DNA from 2 places in the Brucella pseudogrignonensis genome. Region 1 is predicted to be linked to the other one. Evidence: riboswitches for the same ligand, from Rfam matches in the RefSeq annotation. Region 1 holds a riboswitch; the other holds the start of a gene.

Region 1 (3,417 bases):
ATGTTGCACGAACCTCACAAACATTGCCGCCTGTTCCACAACAGGAAGTGCTGGCATGGGCCGGGCCTGTGCCCGACGCAGGGCCATTCAAAGCCACCCCTCCTGCGCCTGTCGCACAGCCCACTGAGCAACGCATCATCACGCCTGTTTCAATGCCGAAGCCAGAGATTGCGGCCTATCCACCGGTTCGCTTAGCACCTGCGCAGCGTTCTCGTGTGTATGGACAGCGTTTCCGCGATGCCAAGCCAATCAATTTCGGCAAGGCCTCTCCCCGTCAGCACGCCGTGCACGGTGTTGATGTTTCTCGCTGGCAAGGCAATATTGACTGGGCAACATTGCGTAAGAACGGTGCAAACTTCGCTTATATCAAAGCCACCGACGGCGGCGATCATCTTGATCCGATGTTCCGTAAAAACTGGCGTGAAGCAAAGGCTGCAGGTCTTAAGCGCGGCGCATACCATTTCTTCTATTGGTGCCGTGTTGCGAGCCAGCAAGCTGACTGGTTTATCCGCAACGTGCCAAACGATCCTGATGCCTTGCCGCCGGTGATTGATGTGGAATGGAATGGCGATTCCTCATGTAAACGCCGCCCGTCGCCTGCACAGGTCCGTGAAAAAATGCAGGTATTCATGGATGCGCTGGAGCGTCATTATGGCAAGCGCCCCGTCATTTATACAGCGCCCGACTTTTACGATGACAATCTCAAGGGCGCCTTTACCGATTACCCGTTCTGGCTTCGCGCAGTAGCTCAGCACCCTTCTAAGGTCTATCCGGGCCGCCGCTGGTTGTTCTGGCAATATTCTGGATCGGGCCTGTCGCAAGGGGTCAACGAAAAAATTGATCTCAACGTTTTCTACGGCAGTGAAGATCAATGGCATAAGTTTGTGCAGCGTTTTGCAAGTTCATCCTGATAAAAAAGCTCATCCCAAATTTGGGATGAGCTTAATCATTTTCAAGACTTGCCAATATTTTCCAGGTCATATGGCGTGGACTGATACATCTCATTGATCCAGTTGCCGAACAACAAATGGGCATGTCCACGCCAGCAATTCTGCGGTTTGCGGCTGGGATCATTATTCGGGAAATAATTTGCGGGAACGGGCGTATCCGGCGACAGCTGAACATCCCGGAAATATTCATCTGCAAGTGAGGTCGTATCATATTCAACATGGTTGAACATGTGCAGCGAACGATGCTTTGGATCTTCCAACAGACAAAGACCGCTTTCAGGGCTATCGACAAGAACTTTGAGATTGCTACCTGATGGAATGTCGTCTTTGCGAACCTCCGTCCAGCGTGAAACCGGAATAGCAAAGTCGTCAGAGAAACCGCGCAGATACGGAGAAGATGGCTCAAGGTTTTGTTGGCTGAATACACCCGACGCCTTGCCCGGCAAATCGTATTTTCCCATGCCGTGGAAATGATACACAGCCGCCTGAGCAGCCCAACAGATGTTGAGTGTGCGATGGACATGGGTTTGCGTCCAGTCGAAAACCCGTTGCATCTCATCCCAATAGGTCACGTCTTCAAACGGCATGCGCTCGACAGGCGCGCCGGTAATTACAAAGCCATCAAAACGCTCATTACGGACATCTTCCCATGGCTGATAAAATGACAGCATATGATCGGCAGGCGTGTGGCGCGCTACGTGATTGGTGATACGCACAAGCGTCAATTCCAGTTGCAGCGGTGTTGCACCGAGCAAACGCGCAATCTGCGTTTCCGTGGTTACTTTATTTGGCATCAGATTGAGAAGGCCGATTTTCAACGGCCTGATATCCTGACGAACAGCATCTGCCTCACGCATCACCATAACGCCCTCTGCTTCGAGAACACTGGTAGCAGGCAGATCGTCAGGAATTTTAATAGGCATGCGCGTCAGTCCTTCGTTTTATCGGGGCAGACGCGTGTGGCTTCATCCGTATATTTGCCGGTTGGGCCACATCCTTCCTTTTCAGGAAGTACCACCTTGCCCGGGAAGGCAGGTTGGCGTTGGGCGTCGCCCCAACTCTTGATGTAAGGCCAGTTCTAATCAAACAATCACTTTCTGGCAATAGCTATTGAGTGTCGGAGCAACGCAATGTTGGAAACTCATTTCGCAAACGGCTAACTGACAGGATTCTTATCCTTGTAAATAAGACGAAATAAAACACCGCATTCCAAGTATTTATCGGAGTGACCTCAATTTTTATTATGGAACAACTGCTGGATTAATGAGTTATTCACATATCTTTAAATTGTGTTAACATGACTAAGAATGGGAGGGTAACATGAGCAATATTTTCTTCTGGATGGCGCTGGTTATTTTGCCGGTCTTGGCAGGTACCGCTTTTGCCTATGTGCGTCATATGAATCATCGCGACGACTTTTAGCTTAAGACTTGGTGATGTTTCGGACCATTGGCTCGACTATCCCACGTCGAAGCGTGATTAATTGACTAATTTCCTAGATGCCCGCTTCTGTCGCGGGTTACCCTTATTTTGTGCGCTGCATACAGGCCGCATGGTTTTCTTCACGCATTTACATAGAGTTATACCATATACAAGGTCTGCGAAATCAGAGCAATATTCGCTGGATAATATCAGGATAGGTAAGCGTTTTTCAAAACATGATAATTTTTATCATGAATAAGCTTCACTTTGCCGTTAAGCTCTTTACGATCAGTCTGGTAGCGTTATTTTATAGGCGAAACTAACTTCTATCAGCGTGACTCGTAATCACGCCAAATTCAGGTGTATAGCTTCAATGAACGGACCGGATACCCCCCATATCCTCGTCGTCGGTGCAGGCTTTGGTGGCCTGCAATTAATTCATGATCTGAAAGGCGCAAATGTTCGCATTACGCTTGTCGATCAGCGTAATCATCACCTTTTTCAGCCACTCTTGTATCAGGTTGCCACAACGATTTTGGCAACATCAGAGATTGCATGGCCAATTCGCCATTTATTCAAGGACCGTAAAGAAGTGACGACACTGCTTGGCACCGTTGTCGACGTCGATACGGCATCTAAAAAAGTCAAACTCGAAAACGGCAGCGAGATTGACTACGACACACTGGTTTTAGCAACTGGTGCACGTCACGCTTATTTTGGCAATGATCGCTGGGAAAAAGTGGCGCCCGGTCTGAAGGCGCTGGAAGACGCCACAACCATTCGCCGCCGCTTGCTTCTTGCATTTGAACGAGCAGAACGTGAAGCCGATACTGCAAAGCGGCAGGCATTGCTGACATTCTCGGTGGTTGGTGGGGGACCGACCGGCGTTGAACTCGCAGGAATCATTGCAGAGCTGGCCAAGGATACAATGTGGCCCGAGTTTCGGAATATCGATACGCGTCAGGCGCGTATTTTGCTGGTGGAAGCTGGCCCGCGCATTTTGGCCGCCTTCCCTGATGATCTCTCTGCCTATGCGCAAAAAGCT
Region 2 (3,417 bases), on a different contig from region 1:
ACATGTGCTCATAAACAAGACGGCCGACAATCTGGCCATGTTCGAGAATGAACGGGACTTCATGACTGCGTACTTCCAGAACCGCTCGGCTTCCTGTTCCACCCGCAGCGGTGTGACCGAAGCCCGGATCAAAGAAGCCTGCATAATGCACACGGAATTCACCGACCAGCGGGTCGAAAGGCGTCATTTCTGCTGCGAAAAGCGGCGGCACATGCACCGCTTCGCGCGAAACAAGGATATAGAATTCATCCGGATCGAGCACCAGTTCCCGTGACCCACGATCATAGATCGGCTCCCAGAAGTCGAGAACATCATGCGCAGCACGCTGGTCGACATCGACAACCGCCGTATGATGCTTTCCACGATAACCGATCAGCTTGTCTTTATCACCCGAGAGATCGACGGAAAGTGCGATGCCGCCGCCCGAGATATTGGGCTGTTCCGCCGCCACCAGCGTTTCGTTCTGATGCAGTGTTGCAAGTTCCGCTTCGGTGAGCTGTGCGCGGCCCTGACGAAAACGGATTTGCGACAGGCGCGAACCGGTGCGCGCAACAATCGGGAAAGTGCGCGGGCTCACTTCAAGATAAAGCGGGCCATGATAGCCAGCGGGCACCTTGTCGAACTCCTGGGCACCATCGGCGATAACGCGGGTGAAAATATCAAGGCGGCCCGTCGAGCTTTTCGGATTGGCAGAAGCCGACAGTTCCGGCGAAAGCGACAGGCTTTCAAGCAAAGGCACGATATAGACGCAGCCGGTTTCAAGAACCGCTCCAGCGGTCAGATCGATCTCGTGAAGCTTGAGGCGCTCCAGTTTGTCGATGACCGGCGTTCCCGGACCGGGCATGAAGGATGCGCGTACACGATAGGCTTTCGCACCCAGTCGCAAATCGAGGCTGGCAGGCTGAATCTGATCGGCATCCAATGGACGCGCAGATTTGAGCAAACCGCTTTCAAACAGCGCGGCAATATCCGCATCTGCCAGAATTCCTGCTTCCCTCTGTGTCATACCACTGAACTCCGTGAATTACTTAAAATCGGTCTATGACCATTGACCGTTCAAAGCGCTCCTGCCAACCCTCAAGGCCTATGGTTTGCGGGTTTTCCGCAGGAATCACAGTGCATGCGCTGTTCTCAGGCAGCGCTTTTCCTAAAAACTGACCATTCAAGCATTGACGGCCTCGCGCAACAGGCATAAGGAAAAAACGTTCCGTGGTGATTTGGCCGGCCGGCTTGCAGCCACGTTAAAGAATTCGCTAAAATAAGGCCGCGGTTCGTTACCGGCCTTTTGCGTGTTCGCGAGGCCGGTTTTTTATTGGCCGCCGAGGCTTTTCCAGGTCCCGGCCGACCAGCTTTCGACAGGTTGGAAAAATGACGAATAAGACTACCCGTAAGTTACGCCCGGCAACGCAGCTCGTTCATGCAGGATCGCTGCGTTCCGGCTTTGCAGAGTTGTCCGAAGCTCTCTATCTGACGCAGGGCTTTCTTTACCCGACAGCAGAAGCCGCAGAAGCGCGCTTCAAAGGTGAAGACCCGGGGTTCATCTATTCGCGTTATGCCAATCCAACCACCGACATGTTTGAAAAGCGCATGTGCGCGCTCGAAGGTGCAGAAGATGCACGCGCCTTCACCTCCGGCATGTCGGCTGTCGCCGCATCCATTCTCTGTCAGGTCCACGCAGGTGAGCATGTCATTTGTGCGCGTGCCGTCTTCGGCTCATCGCGCTACATTATTGAAACGCTGCTGCCGCGCTATGGCGTTGAGTTCTCCATCATCGACGGCTCGAAGATTGAAAACTGGAAGGCAGCTGTTCGTCCGAACACCAAAGTGATGCTGCTCGAAAGCCCATCGAACCCGACGCTTGAGGTGATCGACATTGCAGCCGTTGCAGAGATTGCCAATGAAATCGGCGCAAAGCTGATCGTTGACAATGTTTTTGCAACGCCGCTTTACCAGAAGCCTCTGGAACTCGGCGCGCATATCGTCGTCTATTCGACCACCAAACATATTGACGGTCAGGGCCGTTGCCTCGGCGGCATCATTCTTTCCGATCAGGAATGGACCGAAGAAGTGCTACAGCCTTACTTCCGTCACACCGGGCCAGGCATGAGCCCATTCAATGCATGGATCATGCTGAAGGGTCTGGAAACGCTTGGCGTTCGCGTGCGTCAGCAGACGCAATCGGCGGCAGCCGTTGCCGATGCGCTGGCCGGTCAGGCAGGCGTTAAGCAAGTCATCTATCCGGGCCGTGCCGACCACCCGCAGGCAGACATTATTGCAAAACAGATGACCGGCGGCTCGACACTGATCGCGCTCGAACTCGAAGGCGGCAAGGAAGCGGCATTCAAGTTTGAGAATGCGTTGCAGGTCTTCAGCATTTCCAACAATCTGGGCGACGCGAAGAGCATCATCACTCATCCGGCTACAACCACGCATCAGAGCCTCTCGGACGAAGCACGCGCAGAACTCGGTATTTCTGACGGTATGCTGCGTATTTCTGTTGGTCTTGAAGATCAGAATGATCTTGTTGAAGACGTGCTGGAAGCGCTTGCCGCTGCGCGCTGATTGATAGTGCCAAATAGAGCAATTGCCGGAACATTCCGGCAGTTGCAGCCACAAATCGTTGACCTTACCCGCAAGTTTGGCGATAGAAGACAATGACACAGTATAATTTTAAGGCGGGTGCGCATGTACAGAGCGGTAACACGGGATATTGAGGTAACGGCTGAGCCGTTTTATCTCGAAGACCAGTCCGAGCCGGACGAAAACCGCTATGTCTGGGGCTATCGGATCACCATTGCCAACAATTCATCGCAGAGTGTTCAGCTTCGTTCGCGCTATTGGCAGATTACCGATGGTAATGGCCGGATTGAGGAAGTGCGCGGCGCTGGCGTGATTGGCGAACAGCCAACACTCAATCCCGGCGACTCTTATCAATATTCATCTGGATGCCCGCTGAGCACAACATCAGGCGTCATGGTCGGGCGCTATCAGATGCAATCACCTGATGGAAATTCATTTGACGTCGACATTCCGGCCTTCTCGCTGGATATTCCAGAAACAAGACGGACACTGAATTAAAAAAGGCGGCTGGTAAGAGCCGCCTTATAATAGTTGTTACTTCGCAAACTGCGCCGGATCGAACTCGTAGGTCGTTGAGCAGAATTCGCATGTGACCGAAATCTTGCCGTCCTTGACGCTGTCCTCAATCTCTTCAGCCGAAAAATTATTGAACACACCTTCGATCTTCTCGCGCGAGCATGAGCAATTATCCTCAACGCGGATCGATTCATACACGCGCACGCCACGCTCATGGAACAGACGATAAAGCAGTCGTTCTGAGCCAACCTGTGGGTCGGTGAGTTCTGAGCTCTCAATCGTTCCAACCAGCGAACGCGCTTCATCCCAGCCATCATCGTC

The links. A riboswitch is a leader RNA that binds a small molecule or an ion and turns the genes downstream of it on or off. The one in region 1 is predicted to bind S-adenosylmethionine.
Positions count from the first base shown of each region.
Region 2: linked by a shared signal. The riboswitch ahead of RI570_RS08235 (O-succinylhomoserine sulfhydrylase) and the one ahead of metA (homoserine O-succinyltransferase) in region 1 are both predicted to bind S-adenosylmethionine.

Region 1 covers NZ_JAVLAT010000002.1:970,818-974,234, reverse strand. The annotation lists gene RI570_RS15850 (GH25 family lysozyme) at 1-911, shown strand, start outside; gene metA (homoserine O-succinyltransferase) at 953-1,873, opposite strand; SAM-I-IV-variant riboswitch at 1,914-2,023, opposite strand; gene RI570_RS15840 (NAD(P)/FAD-dependent oxidoreductase) at 2,746-3,417, shown strand, end outside.
Region 2 covers NZ_JAVLAT010000001.1:1,710,959-1,714,375, reverse strand. The annotation lists gene RI570_RS08240 (2'-deoxycytidine 5'-triphosphate deaminase) at 1-1,006, opposite strand, end outside; SAM riboswitch at 1,200-1,280, shown strand; gene RI570_RS08235 (O-succinylhomoserine sulfhydrylase) at 1,369-2,562, shown strand; gene apaG (Co2+/Mg2+ efflux protein ApaG) at 2,686-3,078, shown strand; gene RI570_RS08225 (Hsp33 family molecular chaperone) at 3,115-3,417, opposite strand, start outside.